3 regions of the Ureibacillus endophyticus genome follow, and region 2 is predicted to be linked to each of the others. Evidence: a T-box and tRNA genes for the amino acid it is inferred to sense, from the RefSeq annotation. Region 2 holds a T-box; the other regions hold tRNA genes.
The links. The T-box of region 2 lies ahead of trpS (tryptophan--tRNA ligase). A T-box ahead of a tRNA ligase gene usually reads a tRNA of that ligase, here a tRNA-Trp.
Positions count from the first base shown of each region.

Region 1: it encodes a tRNA-Trp, which carries the amino acid that the T-box ahead of trpS (tryptophan--tRNA ligase) is inferred to sense. The anticodon was not compared.
Region 3: it encodes a tRNA-Trp, which carries the amino acid that the T-box ahead of trpS (tryptophan--tRNA ligase) is inferred to sense. The anticodon was not compared.

Region 1 is NZ_JAMYWW010000001.1:436,907-440,086, forward strand. Features, by position in the region: rRNA gene NKR20_RS02130 (23S ribosomal RNA) at 1-1,389, shown strand, start outside; rRNA gene rrf (5S ribosomal RNA) at 1,522-1,637, shown strand; tRNA gene NKR20_RS02140 (tRNA-Val) at 1,651-1,726, shown strand; tRNA gene NKR20_RS02145 (tRNA-Thr) at 1,732-1,804, shown strand; tRNA gene NKR20_RS02150 (tRNA-Tyr) at 1,813-1,896, shown strand; tRNA gene NKR20_RS02155 (tRNA-Trp) at 1,910-1,983, shown strand; tRNA gene NKR20_RS02160 (tRNA-His) at 2,011-2,086, shown strand; tRNA gene NKR20_RS02165 (tRNA-Gln) at 2,121-2,195, shown strand; tRNA gene NKR20_RS02170 (tRNA-Arg) at 2,200-2,276, shown strand; tRNA gene NKR20_RS02175 (tRNA-Ala) at 2,290-2,365, shown strand; tRNA gene NKR20_RS02180 (tRNA-Met) at 2,539-2,615, shown strand; tRNA gene NKR20_RS02185 (tRNA-Asp) at 2,619-2,694, shown strand; tRNA gene NKR20_RS02190 (tRNA-Gly) at 2,700-2,773, shown strand; tRNA gene NKR20_RS02195 (tRNA-Ile) at 2,778-2,854, shown strand; tRNA gene NKR20_RS02200 (tRNA-Asn) at 2,863-2,937, shown strand; tRNA gene NKR20_RS02205 (tRNA-Glu) at 2,939-3,010, shown strand; tRNA gene NKR20_RS02210 (tRNA-Val) at 3,027-3,102, shown strand; tRNA gene NKR20_RS02215 (tRNA-Thr) at 3,109-3,180, shown strand, end outside.
Region 2 is NZ_JAMYWW010000001.1:755,259-758,438, forward strand. Features, by position in the region: gene trpS (tryptophan--tRNA ligase) at 241-1,230, opposite strand; T-box leader at 1,292-1,509, opposite strand; gene spxA (transcriptional regulator SpxA) at 2,024-2,419, shown strand; gene mecA (adaptor protein MecA) at 2,888-3,180, shown strand, end outside.
Region 3 is NZ_JAMYWW010000001.1:2,955,026-2,958,205, forward strand. Features, by position in the region: gene NKR20_RS14640 (ISL3 family transposase) at 1-1,183, opposite strand, end outside; tRNA gene NKR20_RS14645 (tRNA-Leu) at 1,365-1,446, opposite strand; tRNA gene NKR20_RS14650 (tRNA-Cys) at 1,496-1,569, opposite strand; tRNA gene NKR20_RS14655 (tRNA-Gly) at 1,580-1,654, opposite strand; tRNA gene NKR20_RS14660 (tRNA-Gln) at 1,659-1,733, opposite strand; tRNA gene NKR20_RS14665 (tRNA-His) at 1,764-1,839, opposite strand; tRNA gene NKR20_RS14670 (tRNA-His) at 1,884-1,959, opposite strand; tRNA gene NKR20_RS14675 (tRNA-Trp) at 1,985-2,058, opposite strand; tRNA gene NKR20_RS14680 (tRNA-Tyr) at 2,067-2,150, opposite strand; tRNA gene NKR20_RS14685 (tRNA-Thr) at 2,157-2,232, opposite strand; tRNA gene NKR20_RS14690 (tRNA-Phe) at 2,256-2,328, opposite strand; tRNA gene NKR20_RS14695 (tRNA-Asp) at 2,335-2,410, opposite strand; tRNA gene NKR20_RS14700 (tRNA-Met) at 2,412-2,488, opposite strand; tRNA gene NKR20_RS14705 (tRNA-Val) at 2,512-2,587, opposite strand; tRNA gene NKR20_RS14710 (tRNA-Glu) at 2,608-2,682, opposite strand; tRNA gene NKR20_RS14715 (tRNA-Ser) at 2,704-2,795, opposite strand; tRNA gene NKR20_RS14720 (tRNA-Asn) at 2,803-2,877, opposite strand; rRNA gene NKR20_RS14725 (23S ribosomal RNA) at 3,055-3,180, opposite strand, start outside.

The sequences.
Region 1 (3,180 bases), 320 kb from region 2:
GGCGTGGAAGTAGGCAAATCCGCTTCCTGTAACGTTGAGCTGTAATGGGGAGCTCTTTAAGAGCGAAGTACCTGATTTCACACTGCCAAGAAAAGCCTCTAGCGAGGCGGGAGGTGCCCGTACCGCAAACCGACACAGGTAGTCGAGGAGAGAATCCTAAGGTGTGCGAGAGAACTCTCGTTAAGGAACTCGGCAAAATGACCCCGTAACTTCGGGAGAAGGGGTGCTCTCGAAAGAGAGCCGCAGTGAATAGGCCCAGGCGACTGTTTAGCAAAAACACAGGTCTCTGCAAAACCGTAAGGTGACGTATAGGGGCTGACGCCTGCCCGGTGCTGGAAGGTTAAGAGGAGGGGTTAGCGTAAGCGAAGCTCTGAATTGAAGCCCCAGTAAACGGCGGCCGTAACTATAACGGTCCTAAGGTAGCGAAATTCCTTGTCGGGTAAGTTCCGACCCGCACGAAAGGCGTAACGATCTGGGCACTGTCTCAACGAGAGACTCGGTGAAATTATAGTACCTGTGAAGATGCAGGTTACCCGCGACAGGACGGAAAGACCCCGTGGAGCTTTACTGTAGCCTGATATTGAATTTTGGCACAACTTGTACAGGATAGGTAGGAGCCAGAGAACTCGGAGCGCCAGCTTCGAGGGAGGCGTCGGTGGGATACTACCCTGGTTGTGTTGAAATTCTAACCCGTACCCCTTATCGGGGTAGGAGACAGTGTCAGGTGGACAGTTTGACTGGGGCGGTCGCCTCCTAAAAGGTAACGGAGGCGCCCAAAGGTTCCCTCAGAATGGTTGGAAATCATTCGTAGAGTGTAAAGGCACAAGGGAGCTTGACTGCGAGACCTACAAGTCGAGCAGGGTCGAAAGACGGGCTTAGTGATCCGGTGGTTCCGCATGGAAGGGCCATCGCTCAACGGATAAAAGCTACCCCGGGGATAACAGGCTTATCTCCCCCAAGAGTCCACATCGACGGGGAGGTTTGGCACCTCGATGTCGGCTCATCGCATCCTGGGGCTGTAGTCGGTCCCAAGGGTTGGGCTGTTCGCCCATTAAAGCGGTACGCGAGCTGGGTTCAGAACGTCGTGAGACAGTTCGGTCCCTATCCGTCGTGGGCGTAGGAAATTTGAGAGGAGCTGTCCTTAGTACGAGAGGACCGGGATGGACATACCGCTGGTGTACCAGTTGTCTTGCCAAAGGCATCGCTGGGTAGCTATGTATGGACGGGATAAGTGCTGAAAGCATCTAAGCATGAAGCCCCCCTCAAGATGAGATTTCCCATTACGTAAGTAAGTAAGATCCCTCAAAGACGATGAGGTAGATAGGTTCGAGGTGGAAGTGTGGCGACACATGGAGCTGACGAATACTAATCGATCGAGGACTTAACCACTAACTTGAATGGTCGTTAGTCAATGTCTTTATCCAGTTTTGAGAGTACAAGCTCTCAAAAATGAAATAGGAACTTCGCCTAAGAGCGCAACATCCATGTTGCAACGGCGAAGCCAGTACATCCATGGACAAGTGAAGTGATGATGGCAAAGAGGTCACACCCGTTCCCATACCGAACACGGAAGTTAAGCTCTTTAGCGCCGATGGTAGTTGGGGGCTTCCCCCTGTGAGAGTAGGACGTCGCTTCGCTTGTTTCAAAAATGGAGGATTAGCTCAGCTGGGAGAGCACCTGCCTTACAAGCAGGGGGTCGGCGGTTCGAGCCCGTCATCCTCCACCATATATGCCGGTGTAGCTCAGTTGGTAGAGCAACTGACTTGTAATCAGTAGGTCGTGGGTTCGACTCCTATCGCCGGCATCCTTTCTGGAGGGGTAGCGAAGTGGCTAAACGCGGCGGACTGTAAATCCGCTCCTTCGGGTTCGGCGGTTCGAATCCGTCCCCCTCCACCATCTACTTTAAAGTAGGGGCATAGTTCAACGGTAGAATAGAGGTCTCCAAAACCTTTGGTGTGGGTTCGATTCCTACTGCCCCTGCCAATATCTGTTTGAACTTATTACACGATGGCGATTGTGGCGAAGTGGTTAACGCATCGGATTGTGGTTCCGACATTCGTGGGTTCGATTCCCATCAGTCGCCCCATTAAATTAAATTAAATTAAATAATTTTAAAATATTGGGGTATAGCCAAGCGGTAAGGCAACGGATTTTGATTCCGTCATGCCTAGGTTCGAATCCTAGTACCCCAGCCATTTAGCGCCCGTAGCTCAATTGGATAGAGCGTCTGACTACGGATCAGAAGGTTGTGGGTTCGACTCCTGCCGGGCGCGCCAAATATATTATTTTGGGGCCTTAGCTCAGCTGGGAGAGCGCCTGCCTTGCACGCAGGAGGTCAGCGGTTCGATCCCGCTAGGCTCCACCAATAAAAAAATTAAATAATATTATCGCGGGGTGGAGCACGAACGAATCAACTTCGTAGCGATGCTTCAGCGTAACGATTTCGCAAACATCTTGAATTCACTAAACGAAATCGTGACGGTTCAAATGAAAACTATATGCGTAATACAATATTTTAATTTTAGAATATAATATTTCCGCGGGGTGGAGCAGTTCGGTAGCTCGTCGGGCTCATAACCCGAAGGTCACAGGTTCAAATCCTGTCCCCGCAACCAAATGGTCCCGTGGTGTAGCGGTTAACATGCCTGCCTGTCACGCAGGAGATCGCCGGTTCGATCCCGGTCGGGACCGCCATTATTGCGGGTGTAGTTTAATGGTAAAACCTCAGCCTTCCAAGCTGATGTCGTGAGTTCGATTCTCATCACCCGCTCCAATTGGGGCCTATAGCTCAGCTGGTTAGAGCGCACGCCTGATAAGCGTGAGGTCGATGGTTCAAGTCCATTTAGGCCCACCATGTATTATTCCGAAGTAGCTCAGTGGTAGAGCAACCGGCTGTTAACCGGTTGGTCGTAGGTTCGAGTCCTACCTTCGGAGCCATGGCCCGTTGGTCAAGTGGTTAAGACACCGCCCTTTCACGGCGGTAACACGGGTTCGAATCCCGTACGGGTCATAAAATTTAATTCCCAGGAGGATTAGCTCAGCTGGGAGAGCACCTGCCTTACAAGCAGGGGGTCGGCGGTTCGAGCCCGTCATCCTCCACCATATTATGCCGGTGTAGCTCAGTTGGTAGAGCAACTGACTTGTAATCAGTAGGTCGTGGGTTCGACTCCTATCGCCGGC
Region 2 (3,180 bases):
TTTAGCGAAAAGCTAAAGGCATTTTTGTTTTCACTCTTGAATATTAAATTAGTAAAGGAGTGTTGGACATGTTTCGTTTTATGCTTTTTTTATTTAGTTATGGCATATGTGTAATATCCGTAGGCAATCTACTTTTATATTTAAATTACCGAACATTAGGGTATTCATGGTCAGCAGTATGGGCATTTATAGTTGGGACCCATGAGCTCTATTTAGCAATCGGATCAATCATCGTTTTGTTTATCTTGATTTTCGACCTAATCCCATCGCGTTTTCCATTCTTTTAACTGTTGCTGATGCAATTTCGTTTGCTTTTGCTGCACCTTCATCTAAGATTTTATCCAATTCACTAGAGTCAATTAATTCATTAAATCTTTCTTGGACAGGCGTTAAATGTTCGATTAGACTTGTTGCTACACCTTCTTTAAAGGCACCGTAGCCAAGCCCTTCATACTTTTTAACAAGAGTATCAATAGCGATTCCTGTAACAGCAGATTCAATTGTTAAAAGGTTTGAAACACCTGGTTTATTTTTTTCATCAAAAGCAACAATACCTTCTGAATCTGTTACTGCAGATTTAATTTTCTTTTCAATTTGTTTTGGCGTATCTAGGAAGCGAATTGTTGCTTTCGTATTTGGATCTGATTTACTCATTTTTTTCGTTGGTTCTTGTAATGATTTAATACGTGCACCAGCTTTTGGCAGCTGAATTTCTGGAATCACAAATACCTTACCATATCGTTTATTAAAACGTTCAGCTAAGTCACGTGTTAATTCGATATGTTGTTTTTGGTCGTCTCCAACAGGAACAATATTCGTATTATATAAAAGAATATCTGCAGCCATTAATGGTGGATAAGTTAATAAGCCAGCAGAAACAGACTCTTTCCCATCAGATTTATCTTTAAATTGTGTCATTCGTTCTAATTCACCAATGGAAGCGATACATTGTAACATCCAACCAGCCTGTGCATGGGCAGGAACCTCAGATTGAATAAATAAAATCGCCTTATTTGGGTCAATACCTGTTGCTAAGTATGTAGCAGCTAATGTTCGAATATTAGAACGTAATTCTTTTGGATCTTGAGGCACTGTAATTGCATGTTGGTCTACGATACAATAAATTGCTTTTCCCTCATCTTGTAGCGCTGGAAATTGCATAAAAGCTCCAATGTAATTTCCTAGTGTAACAACTCCAGTTGGTTGAACCCCTGAAAAAATAGTCTTCATTAAAAAATCCTCCTATTATATTCAAAATAAAAAACATCATGCGTCCTTACGAAAAAGTTCGTATAGGGACGAATGATGTTGAATCCGCGGTACCACCCAGCTTGTCTATTATATAGACCACTTAGCCTTCGTAACGTGAAGGAGACGAGCTTTACTACTACATCCGTTCATAAAGCCAACTCGAAAGTCCATTCCATTTGCCCCGTCTTCTGTTTGCACCAACCACAGATTCTCTAAACACGGAAGAACAAATGTACTACTCTTTGTCACTGTTTTTATAATTTTTCGCCAATACATATTTGTTAAATAATATATAAAAAATCTTTATTAATTGCAAATAATATTTCACTGCCTTTGAATGAAAAAGAAAGAGATTGGGTAACATTGTAACGTGATTAAGATAATTGTTATTTAAAAGTAACTTTTACATTTGTAAGCAGCTAAATAGTCATTTGCAAGTGCACTAGGAATTAAGCGTTAAATTTACAGAAATTTGCGATTATTTCTCGATTACTATTATCTAATTGAGAATAAAAAAAGCTATACTTGTATGTTTAAATTTTACAAAAGAAGGGTAAAGTAACCTGTTATATTAAAAGGATATAAATTATATTCCTAAAAGAGAAAAAATGAAAACAAAATCCCTTAACATAGCAAATATTTTATTAAATATGTTGTATTCAAATGCGATAGAATGTTGTATAATTAAGACGTTATTTTAAATTAAATTAATTCTAATCTAATAAAAAGTTGAGAATAGATTATTGACCAAAAGAAGGGAAGTGTCATAATGATCGTAACATTATTTACATCACCAAGTTGCACATCATGTCGAAAAGCTAAAGCTTGGTTAGAAGAACATGAAATTCCTTATAGAGAACGAAATATTTTTTCAGAACCGTTAACAATCGGTGAAATAAAAGAAATTTTACGCATGACAGAAGATGGTACAGATGAGATTATTTCTACACGTTCGAAAATTTTCCAAAAGTTAAATGTAGATGTTGAAAGCTTACCATTGCAACAATTGTACGAATTAATCCAAGAACATCCTGGATTATTACGTCGTCCAATTATTTTAGATGAAAAGCGCCTTCAAGTTGGTTACAATGAAGATGAAATTCGCCGCTTCTTGCCTAGAAAAGTTCGTGCATTCCAATTGTTAGAAGCGCAAAAAATGGTTAACTAAACCCGAATTTGTTTAAAAGCAATCGATAAAATCTATTTTACTTGGGTTTTATCGGTTTTTATTTTTGTTTAAAGTCATTAATTAGCGCTAATCATGATGTGTTTTTTTGAAAAGTTCGGTATGATGAATGACCAGTGAATAATAAAGAAGCAATCCAACATATAATAACTAATCTTAAAAATTTTTCACTTGATTTCAATAGTGTAGTCAACTACAATTTCAATATTCAAATAATTTTGTTTGTCCGATGTTTTTTTCTTTTCATTTTTATTAGGTAATCATACAATAGAGTTATAGAATAAAACATAAGTATATAAATAAAGAATGCTTTTATTCTAAATAATGTTGTTCACCTAAAGTGTTGGCGTAAACACTTTTGAATTGCAAGATTAATTCTTGCCAATCAAAACATACTAAGAACGCTTTCCTTGTTTTTCAACGAATGACTGTGAAGGGAGTTGAAGTCTAATGGACATCGAACGCGTAAATGAAAACACGATAAAACTTTTTATTACTTATCGTGATATTGAAGATCGCGGATATAGCCGTGAAGAAATATGGTATAACAGAGCAAAAGGTGAAGAACTTTTTTGGGATATGATTGGAGAAATCAATACAGAAGATTATTTTGATTTAGATGGTCCAATTTGGATTCATGTAAATGCTTCTGAACATGGACTTGAAGTCATTGTTACTCGTGCAAATATTAATGGTGATAGTGAATCCAACTCCTTGCTTTCAAGCTTCGAGGAGCATCGTGA
Region 3 (3,180 bases), 2.2 Mb from region 2:
TATATAGGTGACCTAATAGTATTTTCGCTTTAAAGTGCTCATATTTTCGGAATCCATAAGCATTTCGTTTGAGCACTTTTGATTTATTGTTAATTCCTTCTAAAAAGCCATTGGAATATCCAAATACAAAACTGTTTAATATTTCATTCTGCCAGTTTTTTAGTGTTTGTATACTTTTTAAAAAGCTTGGAATGCCTACTTCTTCTACCTTTCGGTAAAATGCTTCTAATCCACTTTTGACCTCCTGTATATTTTCTCTCCTTTTGGATTCTGTAAACCACTGTTTAAATGCTTCTTTTAATTCATAAGCCTGCTTTAACTCTGATGATAAAGCTAGATATCGATTTAAATACCAACGTTCTTCCTCTGATAGATTGTCGGAATTCTTATGTAAAACAAATCGCATTTTCTTCGATTTCTTACGATCATAGGCATGCATTTCTTTTTGAACTTTTCTTCGGACTTCATCTAAAGCCCAATGGATATAACGACAATAATGGAATCGGTCCGCCACAATGATTGGTTTTCCCAATGCTTGTTGAACCGCTGCTTTAAAACTTCCATTCATATCCATGACAACGATTTCCACTTCTTGACCATATTTTTGCAAATAAGTTTTGATCGTTTGAAGTCTGCGATTAGGCAAAACATCGATTGGTTCATGTGTTTCCGCATTCGCTATAATTAATTGATATTTTCCTGCATCCGTATCTCCCTTGTATTCATCAATGGCAATTGCTTTTGGTAATTGAACACCCTTTGGTAATACTGCTTTTGCTTGTTTTTTAAATCTTCTTATGATGGTTGAAATAGATGTACCGAGAATCATTGCCGCATCTTTAAATGTTTTCGATTTCGCGGATTGAATCGTCATCGCTTGATTCGCTTCTCTTGAATAACGTTGATATCGCTCGACAAATGAAGCCTTTTCTGCAAAACGCTTTCCACATTGACAGCGGTAACGACGACATTTATACATCAACTTAGTTAAACGTCCCCAAAAGGAAAGGTGGCCGATTTTTCGCATTCGATAATCATGTATTTTCTTTGTTTTTTCACCACACGCTGGACAAATATGTTCTTTTATAGGCATGGAAATATAGACTAGTACACGATTTTCTTGTTCAACCATTTCTTCAATATTTACACCTTTTAATCCTGGTAGTTCCATGTTAAAATTCATAATGCACAACTCACCTTTTTCTGCTTGTTTCTAGTCAACTCAAGTATAGAAAAATAGGTGATGTTGTGCATTTTGTTTTTCATAAATTGTAGGCAAACCCCAACAATTAATATAGAACCAAAAAGAGTTCTAACTCAGTATTGAGCTAGAACTCTTGTCAGTTTAATGTTTAATTTAAAGATACCGGTGGTCGGGGTCGAACCGACACTCCAGAAGGAACACGATTTTGAGTCGTGCGCGTCTGCCAATTCCGCCACACCGGCAAAGTCAAATAATAAAAAAAACATCGGATAAACCGATTAATAAATAAAATGGAGGCGGCTACCGGATTCGAACCGGTGGTAAGGGTGTTGCAGACCCGTGCCTTACCACTTGGCTAAGCCGCCATTATAATATTGGAGCGGAAGACGGGGTTCGAACCCGCGACCCCCACCTTGGCAAGGTGGTGTTCTACCGCTGAACTACTTCCGCAAAATGGCTGGGGTACCAGGATTCGAACCTGGGCATGACGGAATCAAAATCCGTTGCCTTACCGCTTGGCTATACCCCAAAAATTTGATGAAGTTTTCATTAGTTTTAATGGGGCGACTGATGGGAATCGAACCCACGAATGCCGGAACCACAATCCGGTGCGTTAACCACTTCGCCACAATCGCCATAATTTTATATATTATTTCAACTAATTATTTTTGAGGATATATGGGGCGACTGATGGGAATCGAACCCACGAATGTCGGAACCACAATCCGATGCGTTAACCACTTCGCCACAATCGCCATTACTTTAGTTGAAATTGGTTATTGGCAGGGGCAGTAGGAATCGAACCCACACCAAAGGTTTTGGAGACCTCTATTCTACCGTTGAACTATGCCCCTATTTTAAATGGTGGAGGGGGACGGATTCGAACCGCCGAACCCGAAGGAGCGGATTTACAGTCCGCCGCGTTTAGCCACTTCGCTACCCCTCCATAGTATGGTGCCGGCGATAGGAGTCGAACCCACGACCTACTGATTACAAGTCAGTTGCTCTACCAACTGAGCTACACCGGCATTTAAATAATTTTTAATAAAGATGGGTCGAGACGGAATCGAACCGCCGACACTTTGAGCTTCAGTCAAATGCTCTACCAACTGAGCTATCGACCCATTTTATGGCGGTCCCGACCGGGATCGAACCGGCGATCTCCTGCGTGACAGGCAGGCATGTTAACCGCTACACCACGGGACCTTGGTTGCGGGGACAGGATTTGAACCTGTGACCTTCGGGTTATGAGCCCGACGAGCTACCGAACTGCTCCACCCCGCGATAATACTATTTTGTTTAAAATATGGTGGAGGATGACGGGCTCGAACCGCCGACCCCCTGCTTGTAAGGCAGGTGCTCTCCCAGCTGAGCTAATCCTCCATGCTGGCTATTTTATAAAATGGTGACCCGTACGGGATTCGAACCCGTGTTACCGCCGTGAAAGGGCGGTGTCTTAACCACTTGACCAACGGGCCAGATTATCTGGCTGTCTAAGATGGCGGAGAGTAAGGGATTTGAACCCTTGAGACAGTGTTACCCGCCTACACGATTTCCAATCGTGCTCCTTCGGCCTCTCGGACAACTCTCCAAGAAGATGGCTCCGAAGGTAGGACTCGAACCTACGACCAACCGGTTAACAGCCGGTTGCTCTACCACTGAGCTACTTCGGAATAATTGTATTTTAATTTATAATCTTCTTGCAAACAGCATTTAAACTATTATCGAAAGACAAGTATTATTATATCATAATCCACAAATATATCAAGTACTTTTTATACTTTTTTCGGATTAATTTACTTATTCTCTCAAAACTGGATAAAGACATTGACTAACGACCATTCAAGTTAGTGGTTAAGTCCTCGATCGATTAGTATTCGTCAGCTCCATGTGTCGCCACACTTCCACCTCGAACCTATCTACCTCATCGTCTTTGAGGGATCTTACTTACTTACGTAATGGGAAATCTCATCTTG